Regions from separate parts of the Mesorhizobium sp. WSM4842 genome, predicted to be linked through region 3. Evidence: predicted binding sites of a transcription regulator. Region 3 holds the regulator's gene; each other region holds the start of a gene.

Region 1 (4,648 bases), 2.5 Mb from region 3:
CTGCCTGTCCTTGTCCTCGGTCTCGGAGCGCTTCTCGCCGCGCAGCGTCAGCACACCGTCATCGAGCATCACCTCGACGTCCTTTTCGTCCATGCCAGGAATTTCCGCGGTCACGCGGATCTCCTTCTCGCCGTCGGCGATTTCGACGCTCGGCCAGCTGCCGCGCGCCGACGAAAATCCGCTGAGCGAAGGCATGCGCGTTTCGAAGCCGCGGAACGCGTCGTCGATCAGGCGGTTCATCTCGCGATGCAACGCCATGAACGGGTCGCGCTCCTCGTCACGATAGAAGCTGGGAACCGGACTGTTCTCCCGGCCCCAGGGTATGAGATCACGAATAGCCATTGCTGTTCTCCTTTCTCGACTGGTTGCGCCAAAGGCGAACGCCAGAGATCGCCTTCGCTCAGGCGGCCTGCTTCGGCTTCTCGACCTGCCCGGCCTTCCGCGCGTCGTCGTCCTTGGCGATCGCGATGCGACGCGGCTTCATCTCCTCGGGCACTTCGCGCACGAGGTCGATCGTCAGCAGGCCGTTGTTGAGCGAGGCGCCGGTGACCGTCATGTGATCGGCAAGCTCGAAGCGCCGTGTGAACGGTCGCACCGGAAGGCCGCGATGGAGATATTCCACCTCGTCCTGTTCCTTGCGCTCGCCCGAGACGATTAGAAGGTTCGGCTCGTGGCTAATGTCGAGATCGTTCTCGGAAAAGCCGGCGACGGCGATCCTCACACGATAGGTGTTCTCGTCGCTTCGCTCGATGTCATAAGGCGGCCAGGTTTCGACTGCCTGAGGCGCGTTTTCCAGCAGGGTGAAGATACGGTCGAAACCGATGCTCGACCGATAGAGCGGGGAAAAGTCGAATGCGGTTCTCATAGCTACATCCTCCATGGAGCAACATAGTACGAGGGACGCCAAAGAGCTTGGCGCTCCCTGGGTTCTGCCGGTCCCGTTCGGCAACCGGCAATTTGGATTTGGTTATTGTCAGGCCGAAATCAAGACCCAGATTCTGTCCCGCAGCCAGATTTTTTTGTTGCCAGATTGTACTGGCAATGCCGGTTTCAACCGTCATTTGAGGGTCGCGCCGGCACGCCGCATGGAGGATATCATGACCATGACACGCGACGACATCATTTCGGTGCTGGGCCCGGTGGACGACGCCGTCATCGCCGACATCGCCTCGACCGGCGCGACGATCGAAGAGTTGCGCGAGGCCTTTGCCTGGGTCGGTGCCGATGAGGCGCTGGTCAACGAGGGCCGCCCTCTGCCGTCGGCAAGGGTGGCGACGCTGATCGGGCTTCTCGAACCGCCTGACGACGACATATAGCCGGCCGTTGCAGTCGAGGGCGGGGGCCAGGGGTTTGAGGCGGGGAGGTCTTGAAGCGTGCAGGCACACGAACCATCTCGTCCACCGGCGCCGATCGGACATCGGCTGCCTGCTGCTTATTCGAGGATGCTACTTGCTCTAAAAAAACAGAAAGAAGGAGGAAGTGATGAACGACGTCCCATTTTCCGAGCCGATCACGCTGAAGCTCCAATCCGTCGGAGAGCGCAAGGTCGCAAGCAGTTGGGAAGCCATCGAATGCATGCAGCAGTGGCCGGACCGGGCGCGCGGCCGGAACTGGCGCGCAGCCTATCGCGCCTGCCGCGACGCGCTCGACGGCTGGCGCACCGCCCGCGAGGCTCGCACGGCCTTCGTCAAGGCGGCTCGCACGGCCGGACTGCTTGTCAAGGGACGTAAATCCACCTGAACGGCCGTGGCCCGGAGCGGCGCGTACCCCCCTGCCTCACTGCAACGCAACGACGTCTCACTGCAGCGTAATAACACCGTCCACCGCCCGCCATTCGGAGGGCTGGATCAGACGGTGATGGGCGACACGCACGGAATGCAGCGGGCCTTCGATCTCACGTTCCCAATATTCGAGGAAATGCTTCAGCGTCGGGAAATCCGGAGCGATGTCGTATTCCTGCCAGATGAAGAGCTGCAGCAGGTCCCGATAGTCGGGAAGACGATAATGGATCTCCGCCGTCGTCAGGCCAAAACCCTGCATCTGGAGCTGGAACTCGTTGCTGACCATGCACGTCTCCTTTCTGTCGTAAATCAGGCGCCGACGCGGTGGGGCCCGCCGTGGCGGCTTCGGCTGGCGCCGGCGCCTTGAGATGGACCTGCGCCATCGAGTGCCTGCAGAGCGTCCATGATCTCTTCAAAGGCGATTGGAGCTTTGGCGCCGGGCGGCTTGCGCAGCGCCGGCATGGATTCGACCGCGCAGGCATCGGAGGCCCATGACGACAGGATCGCGCGCTTTTCACCGACGTCCAGCGTCGCGTCGGCCAGCACGTCCTGTGGACGATCGAAATGCCGCGCCGGATCGAGCAGCCGGCCGAGAGCGGGATCTTCCGGTGCAATCGAAATCGTTGGGGCATCGCGTTCCATCGCCATCCTCCGCGTGCAAAAACGCGTCCGCTTCCTCATCGGTTCCGGCCGGCCGGCAGGCGGTGCCGCGGTCGACGACGACGTTGGAGGGTTGCGGCGCGGTTTCAAGCCGCATCCGTCGTTTCAATCCTGGAATAGCGCCATAATTACAGTGCGCTATTACGGTGCGTTGGCACTCGACCACGGCGAGTGCTAAAATTTTTTCGACGTCCTCTTGAAAGCCTGAATCGGCAGACTAATTCGATATGCGCGTGATGCCTGAGCAGGGGTCGCGCACCGTCGCATCGGCCGTTGTACCGGTCGGCTGCGAAGGGAGGTCCAAGAAAATCTGTTTGTCCTATGAGGAGAACGACATGGCGTTCCGTCCACTGCATGACCGTATCCTGGTCCGCCGCATCGAGGTCGACGAGAAGACCGCGGGCGGCATCATCATTCCCGACACCGCCAAGGAAAAGCCGCAGGAAGGCGAGGTAATCGCCGCCGGGCCTGGGGCGCGTGACGATAGCGGCCAGCTGCAGCCGCTCGACGTCAAGGTCGGCGACCGTATCCTGTTCGGCAAATGGTCGGGCACCGAGATCAAGCTCAACGGCGAGGACCTGCTCATCATGAAGGAAAGCGACGTGCTGGGCGTGATCGAATCGACCGACAAGATGCAGAAGGCCGCCTGAGCGGGGCCTGGACAAGCAATCAGTCAACGAAAAGCTGCCTATTTGAAGGAGTTATCCAATGGCTGCCAAGGATGTGAAATTCCATACCGAAGCCCGCGAGAAGATGTTGCGCGGCGTCGATATCCTTGCCAATGCGGTGAAGGTGACGCTCGGTCCCAAGGGCCGCAACGTCATCCTCGACAAGTCGTTCGGCGCCCCGCGCATTACCAAGGACGGCGTTACCGTCGCCAAGGAAATCGAGCTTGAGGACAAGTTCGAGAACATGGGCGCGCAGATGGTGCGCGAGGTGGCGTCGAAGACAAGCGACGTCGCCGGCGACGGCACAACGACCGCGACCGTTCTGGCTCAGTCGATCGTCCAGGAAGGCGCCAAGGCGGTTGCCGCCGGCATGAATCCGATGGACCTGAAGCGCGGCATCGACAAGGCGGTCGACGCCATCGTCGCTGAACTCAAGGCCAATGCCCGCAAGGTGACCCGGAACGACGAGATCGCCCAGGTCGGCGCCATCTCGGCCAATGGGGATGCCGAGATCGGCCGATTCCTCGCCGAAGCGATGGAAAAGGTCGGCAATGAGGGCGTCATCACGGTCGAGGAGGCCAAGACCGCCGAGACCGAGCTCGAAGTGGTCGAGGGCATGCAATTCGATCGCGGCTATCTCAGCCCCTATTTCATCACCAACCAGGACAAGATGCGCGTCGAGCTCGAAGAGCCCTATGTGCTGATCCACGAGAAGAAGCTGTCCAACCTGCAGGCCATGCTTCCCGTGCTCGAAGCCGCAATGCAATCGAGCAAGCCGCTGCTGATCATCGCCGAGGATGTCGAAGGCGAGGCGCTGGCGACGCTGGTCGTCAACAAGCTGCGCGGTGGCCTGAAGGTTGCCGCCGTCAAGGCGCCGGGTTTTGGTGACCGCCGCAAGGCCATGCTGGAAGACATTGCCATCCTGACCGGCGGCACGGCAATCAGCGAGGATCTCGGCATCAAGCTCGAAAACGTCACATTGGAGATGCTCGGCCGCGCCAAGAAGGTGCTGATCGAGAAGGAGAACACCACCATCGTCGACGGTGCCGGCCGCAAGGATGAAATCCAGGCGCGCATCGGCCAGATCAAGGCGCAGATCGAGGAGACCACCTCCGATTACGACCGTGAGAAGCTGCAGGAGCGGCTGGCCAAGCTCGCCGGCGGCGTCGCCGTCATCCGCGTCGGTGGCTCGACCGAGATCGAGGTCAGGGAGCGCAAGGACCGCGTCGACGACGCCATGCACGCCACCCGCGCTGCGGTCGAGGAAGGCATACTGCCCGGCGGCGGCGTGGCGCTGCTCAGGGCGGCGAAGGCGCTCGACAATGTCGCCGTCGACAATCCCGACCAGAAGACCGGCGTCGAGATCGTGCGTCGCGCCATCGAACAGCCGGTGCGCCAGATCGCCGAGAATGCCGGCGCCGAGGGTTCGATCATCGTCGGCAAGCTGCGAGAGAAGACCGAATTCGGCTATGGCTGGAACGCCCAGACCAACGAGTTCGGCGACCTCTACGGGCAGGGCGTGATCGACCCGGCCAAGGT
Region 2 (4,648 bases), 2.9 Mb from region 3:
TGGCGATGGATGATCCAGCCGATGTCGCCGACCTGCAAAGGCCGCAGCATGTAGGGGACCTTGGGCTCCGTGCCATCGCCCAGCAGGCGCTGCACCGTCTGCATCGCCTTGACCAGCCTGTCCTGTTCTTGAGCGGGAAGCCGGTCGAGCAAGGCCGCGACCTGATCGTGCGAACCCTGGTTCAGCGGCGCGAAGGCCGCCCTTCCCGCCGGCGTCAGCGCGATCGACGAGCGCCGCGCATCGGCTTGCGTCGCGGCGCGCTCGACCAGGCCGCGCTCCTCGAACTTTTTCAACAACCGGCTGAGATAGCCGGGGTCGAGACCGAGATGGCGCGCAAGATCGGTGGCGGTCAGGCCATCGCGATGCGCCAGTTCGTAAAGCACCCGAGCCTCAGTCAGCGAGAAGGCGCTGTTCAGCAGTCCTTCGTCGAGCAGGCCGATCTGGCGGGTGTAGAAGCGGTTGAAGCCCCGCACCGCATCGATCCGCCCCTTGCCGGGTTGATGATGAATCGTCATGGCATCCTCCTGCCCGCACAAGATCAACCACTTATTTGACTCAGTCAAGTATCTGTTCGAAGCAGGGCATTGTCCAATTCGGCGGATGAGCCTTCGAACGACTTATTGCTTCGCGACACTTGGCATGCTCAGTTTCGACGAAGTGCGCGTCGGGCGAGCGGCTCCTATCCGCTGGCGCGGATGCTCACTTTGGTGCTTGGTTCGCAGGGGGCGCTGAGGAGAAGAGCATAGACACGTTCGCACGACCCGGAGATCTTGAATTTAGCTTCATCGGGTGAGGCGATCCAATCGCAAAGATCATCGTGTCCGCGCATTCCGGATTGTTGGAACTGCGCTGGCCAGTAACACGGGCGTGGTAATGAAGAATTTTTTGGTGACATTACTGCTAATATTTGCAGTCCAGTCGTGCTTTTTACCTGCCTCAGTCGGCGCCGAAGGGCTTCCAACTAAGGTGCCCTTAATCAAATTGGAGTACCCGGGAAAGCCAAAGAACATTCGCATGCTCTATGTGAAAATTCTTTCTTTGGGCAATCGCACAGTCAACCAACCGTTGCTGCTCGATACCGGATCGAGCGGAATGACGATCGATTGCGAATCGGTGCTGCCCGCCGAGACCTGTTCAGACACGGGAATAAAGATTACGCAGGATCAGCAGATAGACGGGATAATGGTGACCACCAAAGAAGCAGTTATGAACTATGGAACCTACGATGAGTACGGCAACGTTGCCTACGCTCGCGTGACTTTTGGTTCGCCGGACTCTCCGGTCTCCACCGAGACCTCAATCCCATTCCTCATCCGTTACAAAAAAGTCAGGCGCAGTACTGGAGAAATCGTTGGTGGCCCGCTTTGGCCCAAGGGCATTTTCGGCATCTCTCCCGTTGGCGGAGGCGGACCAGACCGGATGATCAAGTCCCCGATGGCGTTTGTGAGCGTCAGGCCCGGCCTCCACAGGGGCTATTACCTCTCTCCGATCGGCGCCAAGTGGAAAGTCTGCACTAACGAGAACGGCAACTGTCCGCAGGTGGAGGCGCTCCATATCGGCGTGCCGGAAGGGGTTAAAAAGGACTTCAGGGTGCAAAAGTGGAAACAGGCCAGTTGGCGATACAATTTTCCCACTCTCGACTCCTGTCTCTCATGGGGATCTGAACCGATTTGCCGGCCAACGCTCTACGACACAAGCAACTCAACGATTATGGTCGTAACCGATGCCTCGAAGCCTCGCACGTCATTGAAGACCGGCACGAAGGTCTTGGTAAAAACTGACGGCCAGGAGGATTGGAACTTCACGACCACATACAATCCTGAGGTAGAGATCGTTCCTGGGCTCGAGCACAACATTGTCGGCATCCGATATTTCGAGAAGAACAGCCTGCTGCTTGATTTTGAAACTCGGGAGATCGGCTTGCGCCTCGGACACTGATTCCGTTCCAACTGTTAGTAAGATTTCGACCAGATCTCTGATAGCAACTGAGATTTTCCACAATCGCGTTGCGGGATGGAAATAATTTCGCGCGGCGGTACCCTCTCTCTCGCCTTGACTCTCGCCAGCCATCGGCTTATCTCACCGCCACGTTAGCACTCGCCACTGGTGAGTGCTAAGCGTAGGTCCGGCGTCGCCGGGCTTATAGGTTGTCCGGCGCCGCCGGACGGAGGAACTGTTCTCACCATTCTCATCGAGGAATAAAAAATGGCAAAGTCGAAGTTCCGCCCGCTTCATGACCGCGTGGTCGTACGCCGGGTTGAATCCGAATCCAAGACTGCCGGCGGGATCATCATCCCGGATACGGCGAAGGAAAAGCCGCAGGAAGGCGAGATCATCGCCGTCGGTTCCGGCGCCCGCGACGAAGCCGGCAAGCTCGTCCCGCTGGACGTCAAGGCCGGCGACCGCATCCTGTTCGGCAAGTGGTCGGGCACCGAAGTCAAGCTCAATGGCGAAGACCTTCTGATCATGAAGGAATCCGACATCATGGGCATCATCGGCTGAATATCGGCCTCACCGTCACTTAAATCTTCGGGCTCAATTCAAGCCCCTGCCAGGAGCTAAAAATGGCTGCCAAAGACGTAAAATTTTCTCGCGATGCCCGTGAGCGCATGCTGCGCGGCGTCAACATCCTCGCCGACGCGGTGAAGGTCACGCTCGGCCCCAAGGGCCGCAACGTCGTCATCGACAAGTCGTTCGGCGCACCGCGCATCACCAAGGACGGCGTCACCGTCGCCAAGGAAATCGAGCTTGAAGACAAGTTCGAGAACATGGGCGCGCAGATGGTCCGCGAAGTTGCTTCGAAGACCAACGACATCGCCGGCGACGGCACCACGACCGCGACCGTTCTGGCGCAGTCGATCGTCCAGGAAGGCCACAAGTCGGTTGCCGCCGGCATGAACCCGATGGACCTGAAGCGTGGCATCGACCTCGCGGTGAGCGACGTCGTCGCGACGCTGATCAAGAACGCCAAGAAGATCAAGACCTCGGAAGAGGTTGCCCAGGTCGGCACCATCGCCGGCAATGGCGATGCTTCGGTCGGCTCGATGATCGCCGAAGCGATGCAGAAGGTCGGCAATGAGGGCGTCATCACGGTCGAGGAAGCCAAGACCGCCGAGACCGAACTCGAAGTCGTCGAAGGCATGCAGTTCGACCGCGGCTATCTCTCGCCCTACTTCGTCACCAACGCCGACAAGATGGTTGCGGATCTGGAAGACGCCTACATCCTTCTCCATGAGAAGAAGCTTTCCAACCTGCAGGCCATGCTGCCGATCCTCGAGGCTGTCGTCCAGACCTCGAAGCCGCTGGTCATCATTTCGGAAGACGTCGAAGGCGAGGCTCTGGCCACGCTGGTCGTCAACAAGCTGCGTGGCGGCCTGAAGATCGCCGCCGTCAAGGCGCCGGGCTTCGGTGATCGCCGCAAGGCCATGCTGGAAGACATCGCCATCCTCACCGGTGGCCAGGTCATTTCCGAAGACCTCGGCATCAAGCTCGAGAATGTCGGCCTCAACATGCTCGGCCGCGCCAAGAAGGTGTCGATCTCCAAGGAGAACACCACCATCGTCGATGGCGCCGGCAAGAAGGCCGAGATCCAGGGCCGCGTCGCCCAGATCAAGCAGCAGATCGAGGAGACCACCTCGGACTACGACAAGGAGAAGCTGCAGGAACGTCTCGCCAAGCTGGCAGGCGGCGTTGCCGTCATCCGCGTCGGCGGTGCGACCGAGATCGAAGTCAAGGAAAAGAAGGACCGCGTCGATGACGCCCTCAACGCGACCCGTGCGGCCGTCGAAGAAGGCATCGTTCCCGGCGGCGGCGTCGCACTCCTGCGCGCTTCGCTGAGCATCAAGGCTGTCGGCGCCAACTCCGACCAGACCGCAGGCATCAGCATCGTGCGTCGCGCGCTGCAGGCTCCGGCCCGCCAGATCGCGGCCAACGCCGGTGCGGAAGCATCGATCGTTGCCGGCAAGATCCTCGAGAACAAGGGCCCGACCTTCGGCTTCAACGCCCAGACCGGCGAATATGGCGACATGATCGCCATGGGTATCGTCGATCCGGTCAAGGTCGTGCGCACGGCTCTCCAGGACGCGGCCTCGGTCGCCGGCCTGCTGGTCACCACCGAAGCCATGATCGCGGAGGCTCCGAAGAAGGAGTCGGCTGGCGGCGGCATGCCTGGCGGCATGGGCGGCGGCATGGGCGGCATGGGCGGCATGGATTTCTAACGAAATCCATCAGCACGCCCATGAACTGATAATGCTCAAGCCCGCTTGCGGGCTTGAGTGGCGGCATGGATTTCTAATCCAGCTCATCAGCCTTCTGATATGGAAAGGGCGGCCGAGAGGTCGCCCTTTTGAATATTGACCAATGGCTTTCCAGGAAAGTCGAGGCTCACGCCAATGCGGTCGCGCCGCACTAAGGACTACAACTTCGTCCGCATTCATTCGGCGCTTCGCGCCACCTCGGCCATGGCCGCCCGGCTCGCCGACGAGCGATCTCAGATATCGTTGCGCCGACCGAAGCGAAGGAAGCTGAGCAGCTGTCCGCTAAGCGCGCCCTACAAAAAGATGAAGATTAACAGGATTTTAATTGTAAACAGTATGACAAGGCTGCTCTTCCAAATCTTTGGAGAAACCACATGCCGATAATCAGACGC
Region 3 (4,648 bases):
TGTAGACGCCGGGCGCTCCGCCCAGCGCATCGACACACAGGCCGGAGTCGTCCGATAATGCCGGCAGGCCTGTCGCCTTGGCGGCGGCAAGAGCCTTGATATAGGCGTTCTCCTCGAAGGTGGTGCCGGTCTCGTCCGGCTCCGGCAGGCCGTATTCCTTGGCCGACTTCGCTTCTATGCCGAATGGCGCCATCAGATCGGCGAATTCGCGCAATTTGCCGGCATTATGGCTAGCAACGACAATTCTGTGCCCATCAAGCGAATGCATCAGAAGCCCCAGATTCTTGGTTCGGCGAATTCGATCGAATTGCCGGAAGGGTCGCGAATATAGATCGAGCGGCCGCCTTGCGGCCATTCGAACTCGCTTTCGATGGCGATTTTCTTCTGCTCAAGATGTGCCTTCCAGCGCACGATCTCGTCCGCACTCGCCGCAAAGCAGAGATGGCCGTCGCCGACAGTGCCGTGCGGCGGCACCTTCAGTCTGGCATCGGGCGCCGGCGGCACCTTGGTCGCCTCGGCGTTGAAGATGAGCAGCACGCCGTCCCCGCAACGGAAGAAAAGATGCCTGCCGTCGACCTTGCCCAGCAGATCGAGCCCGAGCACGCCGGTGTAGAAGGTTTCCGCAGCAGCGAGGTCTGTGACGTATAGTGCCGATTCCAGGATTGCAGAGGGAGTCACGAAGCACCCCCCTCTGGCCTGCCGGCCATCTCCCCCTCAAGGGGGGAGATTGGCAGCTTCTGCGTCGTCGCGCACCCTTCGATGTTGGAGATTGGCGAAGGCCGAAATGACATCCGATCTCCCCCCTTGAGGGGGAGATGGCCGGCAGGCCAGAGGGGGGCGGACAAGCTCGGCATTTTTAGGGCTACGCCACGGCCATCTGCTGCAGGCTGACCAGTCGCGCAATGCCCTTCTTGGCCAATTCCATCAGCGCCGTGAACTGCTCTTCCGAGAAAGGCTCGCCCTCGGCCGTGCCTTGGATCTCGACGATGCCGCCCTTGCCGGTCATGACGAAGTTGGCGTCGGTGCCGGCCGAGGAGTCTTCGAGATAATCGAGGTCGATGACCGGCTGGCCGTCATGGATGCCGCAGGAGATAGCCGCGACATGGTCCTTCAGCACCTTGGCGACGCTGGCCATCTGCCGGGCTTCCATCCAGCGCAGGCAGTCATGGAGCGCCACCCAGCCGCCGGTGATCGACGCGGTGCGCGTGCCGCCATCGGCCTGGATCACGTCGCAGTCGACGGTGATCTGCTGCTCGCCGAGCGCCTGCAGATCGACCACGGCGCGCAGCGAACGGCCGATCAGCCGCTGGATTTCGAGTGTGCGGCCGCCTTGCTTGCCGGCCGAAGCTTCGCGGCGCATGCGCTCGCCGGTCGAGCGCGGCAGCATGCCGTATTCCGCCGTCACCCAGCCCTTTCCGGAATTGCGCATCCAGCCCGGCACTTTTTCCTCGAGGCTGGCCGTGCACAGCACATGGGTGTCGCCGAACTTCACCAGGCACGAACCTTCCGCGTGCTTGGAGACGCCGCGCTCGAAGGAGATGGCGCGCATTTCGTCGAATTGGCGTTTAGAAGGGCGCATTCAGGCTTTTTTCCTATCTTTTTCGGAATCGTGGCCGGCTTGTAGCCGCATGGGGCGCAGGGCGCAAAGGAAAATGGCCGGTTGCGCGGGTGTGGCCGAAGTCTATATCTTTGGGCCGGAGGTATTTGGCTCGAATGACCAAGGCAGTCGATCCCGGTTCCCAGTCGGCGGCAGTGCTCCAGTCGCCCGCGCTTCAATCGCCCGCACTCCAGTCGCTCGACATGCGCTCGCGCGACATCTTTCGGCGCATTGTCGATTCTTATCTGAAGGACGGCGAGCCGGTCGGCTCACGCAGCCTGTCGCGTATCCTGCCGTCGTCGCTGTCGCCCGCCACCATCCGCAACGTGATGAGCGATCTCGAGCATCTCGGCCTGATTTATGCGCCGCATATCTCGGCCGGCCGATTGCCGACCCAGGCCGGCCTGCGCTTCTTCGTCGATGCTTTTATGGAGCTTGGCGACCTCTCCGACGAGGAGCGCCGCACCATCGAGGCGCAGGTACGCGCCTCCGGCTCGGGCGCGACGCTGGAACATCTGCTCACCGAAGCCAGCCAGATGCTGTCCGGGATGTCGCGCGGCGCCGGCCTCGTGCTTGCCGCCAAGAACGAGGTGCCGCTAAAGCACATCGAGTTCATCCAGCTCGAGCCGAACAAGGCGCTGGCCGTGCTGGTGTCGCAGAACGGCGACGTCGAAAATCGCGTCGTCGACCTGCCCGCCGGCATCACCGTCTCGCAATTGCATGAAGCGTCAAACTTCCTCAATGCCCATATCCGTGGCCGCACGCTGGCCGAGGCGCGGATCGAGATCGCCCGCATCAAGGAAGAGACCAAGGCCGCCCTCGACACGCTGTCTCAGGATCTGGTCGAGAAGGGCCTTGCGGTCTGGGCAGGCGCCGAGAGCGGCCTGCCGGCGCGTCTCATCGTGCGCGGCCGCGCCAACCTGCTGGAAAATGTCACCGCGCAGGCCGACATCGAGCTCCTGCGGCATTTGTTTGAGGATCTGGAGACGCAGGACGGGCTGATCCAGCTTCTCGACCTTGCCGAGGAAGGCTCCGGTGTGCGCATCTTCATCGGCTCGGAAAACAAGCTGTTTTCGCTGTCCGGCTCGTCGCTGGTCGTGGCGCCCTATCGCGACAAGGACGCCCGCGTCATCGGCGCGCTCGGCGTCATCGGCCCGACCCGGCTGAACTACGCCCGCATCGTGCCGATGGTCGACTATACCGCGCAGCTTATTTCCCGCATGCTGCGGTAATGCATGTCGCCCAAAAGCCTGCCCTCGGTTGAGCAGCGGTTTTGGAATAACGACATGCATGAAAACAAGAAAGCAAAGCGAGTCGCAGGAACCCCTCAACCGCGACGCGCTTTGGGTGGACCTCAAGGAGAAAAAAATGGCGCTGGAATCATTCAAGGCTCAGATCAGCCTGTTGCTCGAGCAGATGATCAACCAGCCTGAGGATCAGCATGAAGTGCAGGAGCAGCTGCGCGAAAAGCTGAGGGAAATGCGCGCCATGGGCCTGCCGTTGCCGGCCGATCTCGTCGCGCTCGAAAAGCGTCTGGATGATGATTTTTACGCGGCCGGAAACTGAGCCCGAAAGACAAACGGTCGATTGCTTCAACTCTCCGTGTGCTGGACCGGTCAAAGCGGAACTTGATCGGTGGGTTCGCCTGGCCGGCGGCGCTGGTGCAATCGAATCCGACTCTCAGGGAGTACACGCCTGCCCGCCTTTGTGCGACAAGGTCAGTCTTAAAAGGTCGATTCCGATTTTCGGGGTCATGCGCTAAGGCCGAAACCATGACCCTCACCGGATTCCTCGCTTATAGCGTGGCCCTCGGTATCGCCGCCGCCATCCCTGGCCCGGGGCTGACCGCGCTTATTGCGCGTGCGCTCGGGTCCGGCTTTCGCTCGGCGCTCGCCATGTCCTTCGGACTGATGCTCGGCGATCTCGCCTATCTCACCGCCGTGGTGCTCGGCCTCGCTCTCGTCGCGCAGACCTTCGGCATGGCCTTCCTGGCGATCAAATGGCTGGGCGTCGCCTATCTCGCCTTCCTTGGCTGGCGCTTCTGGACGAGCGGCATCACGTCCGAAACGGTGGAGGCGAAGAAGGGCAGGGGCGGGTTGGTGTCCAGCTTTATTGCGGGCCTCGCCGTCACGCTCGGCAATCCGAAGACCATGATCTTCTATCTCGCCATCACGCCGACCATCGTTGATCTGAAGACCATCACACTCGCCGACTACGGCATCCTCGTGGCGCTCACGCTCGTCGTGCTCCTGGTGGTGCTGGTGCCCTATCTGGTGCTGGCGGCCAAAGCGCGCGGGTTCCTGAAGTCGCCGCGCGCGCTGAGGGCGCTGAACCGCACCGCCGCCGGTTTCATGGCCGGCGCGGCGGCTGCGATCGCCGCCCGGCAATAGGCCACTTTGGCCTCGGCTGGAATGCTTTTCCGGGGCGAGTGTGTTTTCAGCATGCGACCCACTCGGATATTTTCAAACGGCAGACTATCTTGCGCGGCCGAAGGCTTTATCCTGCCTGGTCGAGACTTAGCTGCCTGACTCTTGCCCGCCTAACTCTTGGGAGCGAAACCAAATGAACAAGCCCGCCACCACCGCGCATGTTCCCGGCCGCGGCCGCATCTACAATTCGATCACCGAGACGATCGGCGACACGCCGCTGGTGCGGCTCGACAAGTTCGCCAATGAAAAAGGCGTCGTTGCCAATCTGCTGGCCAAGCTCGAATTCTTCAATCCGATCGCCTCGGTCAAGGATCGCATCGGCGTCTCGATGATCGAGGCGCTTGAGGCATCGGGCAGGATTGCGCCCGGCAGGACCACGCTGATCGAGCCGACCTCTGGCAACACCGGCATCGCGCTCGCCTTCGCCGCCGCCGCCAAGGGCTACAAACTGATCCTGACCATGCCGGAAACCATGTCGGTCGAGCGTCGCAAGATGCTGGCGCTGCTCGGCGCTGAGCTGGTGCTGACCGAAGGGCCGAAAGGCATGAAGGGCGCCATCGCCAAGGCTGACGAGCTGGCCGCGACGCTGCCCGACGCCATCATTCCGCAGCAGTTCGAGAAT
Region 4 (4,648 bases), 1.4 Mb from region 3:
GCGGTGGGCATCGTCACCCAGCTCCCAATCGGGAACCTGTGCCCGGAAGCGTTGGGCTTCATCACGCGTGAGCGGCGGGACGCCGCCGCGACAAGGCGTACATGTTTTCTCGGCAAGAGTGTCGGTCATGTTCTTGTCTCCAAGACCATTTCTAGCAGCAAATACGACAGCGACGAGCCTATCGATCGATCTCCCCGAACACGATGTCGAGCGAACCGATGATCGCCGAGATATCGGCTCGCATGTGCCCGCGTCGCTGGCCTTCCGTCGTCCTGGCTATAGTCTCAGGCGCCGCTCAGTAGTCCATTCCGCCCATTCCGCCCATACCTCCTGCGCCACCCATAGCGGGCGAAACCTTCTGCGGAATGTCCGCGATCATTGCTTCAGCGGTGATCAGGAGCGCGGCAATCGAGCCGGCATCCTGCAGGGCCGTCCGAACGACCTTGGCAGGGTCGACGATACCGGCCTTGATCATGTCGACATAGACTTCGTTCTGGGCGTCGAAGCCCTGATTGTGATCCTTGCTGTCGGAGAGCTTGCCGACGACGATCGAACCTTCAACGCCGGAATTCTCGGCAATCTGGCGGATCGGCGCTTCAAGTGCTCTCAGCACAATCGAAATACCTGCCGTCATGTCAGCATTCGCGCCAGTAAGCTCAGTCAAAGCTGCCTTGGCGCGCAAAAGCGCAACACCGCCGCCGGCAACGATGCCTTCTTCCACGGCTGCACGAGTGGCGTTCAGCGCATCATCGATGCGGTCCTTCTTTTCCTTGACTTCCGTCTCGGTCGCGCCGCCGACGCGAATGACAGCAACGCCGCCAGCCAGCTTCGCCAGCCGCTCCTGGAGTTTCTCCTTGTCGTAATCCGAGGTCGTTTCCTCGATCTGCAACTTGATCTGCTGGACGCGCGCCTGGATGGTGGCTTTCTCGCCGGCGCCGTCGATGATCGTCGTCGTATCCTTCTCGATGAGCACGCGCTTAGCCCGCCCGAGCATGTCGATCGTGACGTTCTCGAGTTTGATGCCGAGATCCTCGGAAATCATCTGGCCGGCGGTGAGCACGGCAATGTCTTCCAGCATCGCCTTGCGCCGGTCACCGAAGCCTGGCGCCTTGACGGCTGCGACCTTGAGACCGCCGCGCAGCTTGTTGACGACCAGCGTCGCCAGCGCCTCGCCTTCGACGTCTTCCGAGATGATCAGCAGCGGCTTACCGCTTTGCACCACAGCTTCGAGGATCGGCAGCAACGCCTGCAAATTGCCGAGCTTCTTCTCATGGATGAGAACGTAAGGGTCCTCCAGCTCCGCGCGCATCTTCTCGGCATTGGTGACGAAATAGGGCGAGAGATAGCCACGGTCGAACTGCATGCCTTCGACGACATCGAGTTCGGTTTCGGCTGTCTTGGCTTCTTCGACGGTGATCACGCCCTCATTGCCGACCTTGTTCATCGCCTTGGCGATCATGGCGCCGACCGACGCGTCGCCATTGGCGGCGATCGTACCAACCTGGGCGATCTCGTCCGAAGATTTGACTTTCCTGGCCCTGGCTTGAATGTCCTTCACCACAGCAGCCACAGCAAGGTCGATGCCGCGCTTGAGATCCATCGGGTTCATGCCCGCGGCAACGAATTTGGCACCTTCGCGCAGGATGGAAGCGGCCAGCACCGTGGCTGTCGTCGTGCCGTCGCCGGCGAAGTCGTTGGTCTTCGAGGCCACTTCGCGCACCATCTGGGCCCCCATGTTCTCGAACTTGTCGGCAAGCTCGATTTCCTTGGCGACGGCGACACCATCCTTGGTGATGCGCGGCGCGCCATAGGCCTTGTCGATGACGACATTGCGGCCTTTGGGGCCGAGCGTCACCTTGACGGCGTTGTTCAGAATTTCGACGCCGCGAAGCATCCGGTCGCGGGCATCGGTAGCGAATTTGATTTCCTTGGCAGACATGATTTTACGTCCAGTTCAGTCTAGAAATTAGCAGAGCGCAAATCGCCCGGTCAGGCGGCTTTCTTGGCCGCTTTGGCCTTCTCGACGATGCCCATAATGTCGCTCTCCTTCATGATCAGGAGATCCTCGCCGTCGATCTTGACCTCGGTGCCGGACCATTTGCCGAACAGGATGAAGTCGCCGGCCTTGACGTCGAGCGCGATCAGCTTGCCGCTTTCGTCACGTGAGCCTGGGCCGACGGCGATCACTTCGCCTTCCTGAGGCTTTTCCTTGGCGGTGTCGGGAATGATGATTCCGCCCTTGGATTTGTTGTCGCCTTCAGCGCGCCGAATGACGACGCGGTCGTGGAGTGGTCGGAATTTCATTGGGGGTTCTTTCTGCCGCCGCACATAGAGCGACTGCAACACTTAACATAGCCCCTTTGGCACTCGAATGATAGGAGTGCCAAATTTTTAATTCCTCAAACCGAAAATATTTGAAATGTGAATCAGTCGTTGTTACCGGCGCTTTTGGCCGTCCGAAAAGCGGAGCAATAAGCAATTTTATTGTAAGTCATCCCTCTTAATTTTGCCGACAACAGACTATATTAATCCGCAATTACGAACCAAACCTATTGAGCCTTGATTGAATGTGCATCGAGACATATATATAGATCGCGTGGATTTGGCCGATTTGGCTTTCGCGGTCCCGATCGACATAGGTCCGCGACCTTCGACCATGAAGCACCGAATTTTCGACAGCGAATGTATAGCGCTTATTCGGCGCGCATGTCGCTCTGTTCGAGCCTTTGAACCACGGCGTTCACCACGGATGAACTGGCAGCATTGGGATCTTTCCGGTTCGGATGGAAAAGATGCAGGAGGGGCGTCGGCGTGCTCCTGCGGAAAGCGGCACCCATGGCCAGTCGCACCACGCAGACCGTCGTTCACTTTTCATCCGCGTTCCGGCTGCCGGGTTTTGAGGCGCCGCAACCTGCCGGAGACTACCGCGTCGATCACGACGAGGAATCGATTGAGGGATAATCATGACCGCACCATCCCTCATGCAACGCAGCCGTCCGATCCGGCGCGACACCACAAAGCATCTCTTTACGATCGGGCGGGCCGTCCGGCAGAAGGGTGGGTTCGGAACGTTGCCCAGGTTCGGGGACATCTATCGGATCACCGGCACGCTGCCGCCTAGGGAAATTGATGCGTCGCCGCGGGCAGCGTCGGCGCTGGCGGCGAACGGGCTTAATTCCTCGCAGGTTGTCGCTGCCAACGTTGATGGCGATGGCACCCTGACGCTATCGCGGGAGAACCGTCATGATCGAGGCCGCAATTCGCAACTTCACCATCAATTTCGGACCGCAGCATCCGGCCGCGCATGGTGTCTTGCGGCTCGTGCTTGAACTCGATGGCGAGGTCGTCAAGCGCGTCGATCCGCATATCGGCCTGCTCCATCGCGGGACCGAGAAGCTCATAGAGCACAAGAACTATCTGCAGGCCCTGCCCTATTTCGACCGGCTCGACTACGTCGCGCCGATGAATCAGGAGCATGCATTCTGCCTCGCCGCCGAGAAGCTGCTTGAAATATCGGTTCCGCGGCGCGGACAGCTCATCCGTGTCCTTTTTTGCGAAATCGGCCGGCTTCTGTCGCACCTCCTCAATGTGACGACGCAAGCCATGGATATCGGTGCACTCACCCCGCCGCTCTGGGGTTTTGCCGAGCGCGAGAAGCTGATGGTGTTCTACGAGCGCGCTTCCGGCGCCCGCATGCACGCGAATTATTTCCGGGTCGGCGGCGTGCATCAGGATCTGCCTCCGAAACTTCTGGACGACATCTGGGATTTCTGTGACCCGTTCCTCAAGGTCTGCGACAATCTCGAAGTGCTGCTCACCGACAACCGTATCTTCAAGCAGCGCAACGTCGATATAGGCGTGATCAGCCTCGACGATGCCTGGGCTTGGGGCTTCTCAGGCGTGATGGTGCGCGGATCGGGCGCCGCTTGGGATTTGCGCAAGGCGCAACCCTACGAATGCTATCCTGAGATGGATTTTGATATTCCTGTCGGCAAGAACGGGGACTGCTATGACCGCTATCTCGTCCGCATGGAGGAAATGCGTCAATCGGTTCGGATCATGAAGCAATGTCTGGAAAAGCTGCGTTCACCGGAAGGCCGGGGGCCGGTGGCGATTCCAAATCAAAAGATCACGCCACCGTCGCGTGCCGAGATGAAACGCTCGATGGAAGCGACGATCCATCATTTCAAACTTTACACGGAAGGGCATCGCGTGCCCGCCGGAGAGGTATACGCTGCGGTCGAAGCACCGAAGGGTGAGTTCGGCGTTTATCTGATTTCCGATGGCAGCAATGTTCCGTACCGGTGCAAGATCCGCGCACCCTCCTTCGCCCATCTGCAGGCAATGGATTTGTTGTGTCGGGGCCACATGATCGCCGATGTCTCCGCGATCATTGGTTCGCTCGACATCGTGTTCGGAGAGATCGATCGTTAAGCCGAGTTGCACATCTCGGCTGCTGGAAGATAGGCCTACAATCGCAGGATCATCCGTGGTTTATCGAAGTCGCGCACTAAATGCCCGCCGGGTGGGTCTCTCTGGCTTGCTGCCGGTTCAGTGGACAGGCAGCAGGCCAAGTTGACCCTACCCAGCCGTAAGGGAATGACAAACCCGAAAAGAACGGCTCGCCCTTTCACAAGGCGGGCCGTTC

The links. The regulator HrcA, encoded in region 3, represses chaperone genes, less so after heat shock. The targets are predictions, from matches to a motif close to GTTAGCACTCNCNNNNNGNGAGTGCTAAC.
Region 1: AC0NIE_RS16360 (co-chaperone GroES) is a predicted target of HrcA. The motif match lies at 2,592-2,620, and genes of this name have one in related genera.
Region 2: groES (co-chaperone GroES) is a predicted target of HrcA. The motif match lies at 2,090-2,118, and genes of this name have one in related genera.
Region 4: AC0NIE_RS11000 (co-chaperone GroES) is a predicted target of HrcA. The motif match lies at 2,360-2,388, and genes of this name have one in related genera.

Annotation. Positions count from the first base shown of each region.
Region 1 is NZ_CM148372.1:3,388,655-3,393,302, forward strand. Features, by position in the region: gene AC0NIE_RS16330 (Hsp20/alpha crystallin family protein) at 1-342, opposite strand, end outside; gene AC0NIE_RS16335 (Hsp20 family protein) at 401-865, opposite strand; gene AC0NIE_RS16340 (hypothetical protein) at 1,098-1,316, shown strand; gene AC0NIE_RS16345 (DUF982 domain-containing protein) at 1,483-1,740, shown strand; gene AC0NIE_RS16350 (usg protein) at 1,798-2,067, opposite strand; gene AC0NIE_RS16355 (hypothetical protein) at 2,091-2,423, opposite strand; gene AC0NIE_RS16360 (co-chaperone GroES) at 2,777-3,091, shown strand; gene groL (chaperonin GroEL) at 3,150-4,648, shown strand, end outside.
Region 2 is NZ_CM148372.1:5,224,222-5,228,869, forward strand. Features, by position in the region: gene AC0NIE_RS25415 (bifunctional helix-turn-helix transcriptional regulator/GNAT family N-acetyltransferase) at 1-515, opposite strand, end outside; gene AC0NIE_RS25420 (hypothetical protein) at 874-1,938, shown strand; gene groES (co-chaperone GroES) at 2,206-2,502, shown strand; gene groL (chaperonin GroEL) at 2,565-4,217, shown strand.
Region 3 is NZ_CM148372.1:918,521-923,168, reverse strand. Features, by position in the region: gene rdgB (RdgB/HAM1 family non-canonical purine NTP pyrophosphatase) at 1-268, opposite strand, end outside; gene AC0NIE_RS04305 (VOC family protein) at 268-678, opposite strand; gene rph (ribonuclease PH) at 863-1,579, opposite strand; gene hrcA (heat-inducible transcriptional repressor HrcA) at 1,714-2,829, shown strand; gene AC0NIE_RS04290 (hypothetical protein) at 2,966-3,163, shown strand; gene AC0NIE_RS04285 (LysE family translocator) at 3,370-3,987, shown strand; gene cysK (cysteine synthase A) at 4,160-4,648, shown strand, end outside.
Region 4 is NZ_CM148372.1:2,288,808-2,293,455, reverse strand. Features, by position in the region: gene AC0NIE_RS11015 (4a-hydroxytetrahydrobiopterin dehydratase) at 1-129, opposite strand, end outside; partial or broken gene AC0NIE_RS11010 (NADH-quinone oxidoreductase subunit D-related protein) at 179-253, opposite strand; gene groL (chaperonin GroEL) at 296-1,939, opposite strand; gene AC0NIE_RS11000 (co-chaperone GroES) at 1,990-2,304, opposite strand; gene AC0NIE_RS10995 (hypothetical protein) at 2,836-2,961, shown strand; gene AC0NIE_RS10990 (NADH-quinone oxidoreductase subunit D) at 3,244-4,434, shown strand.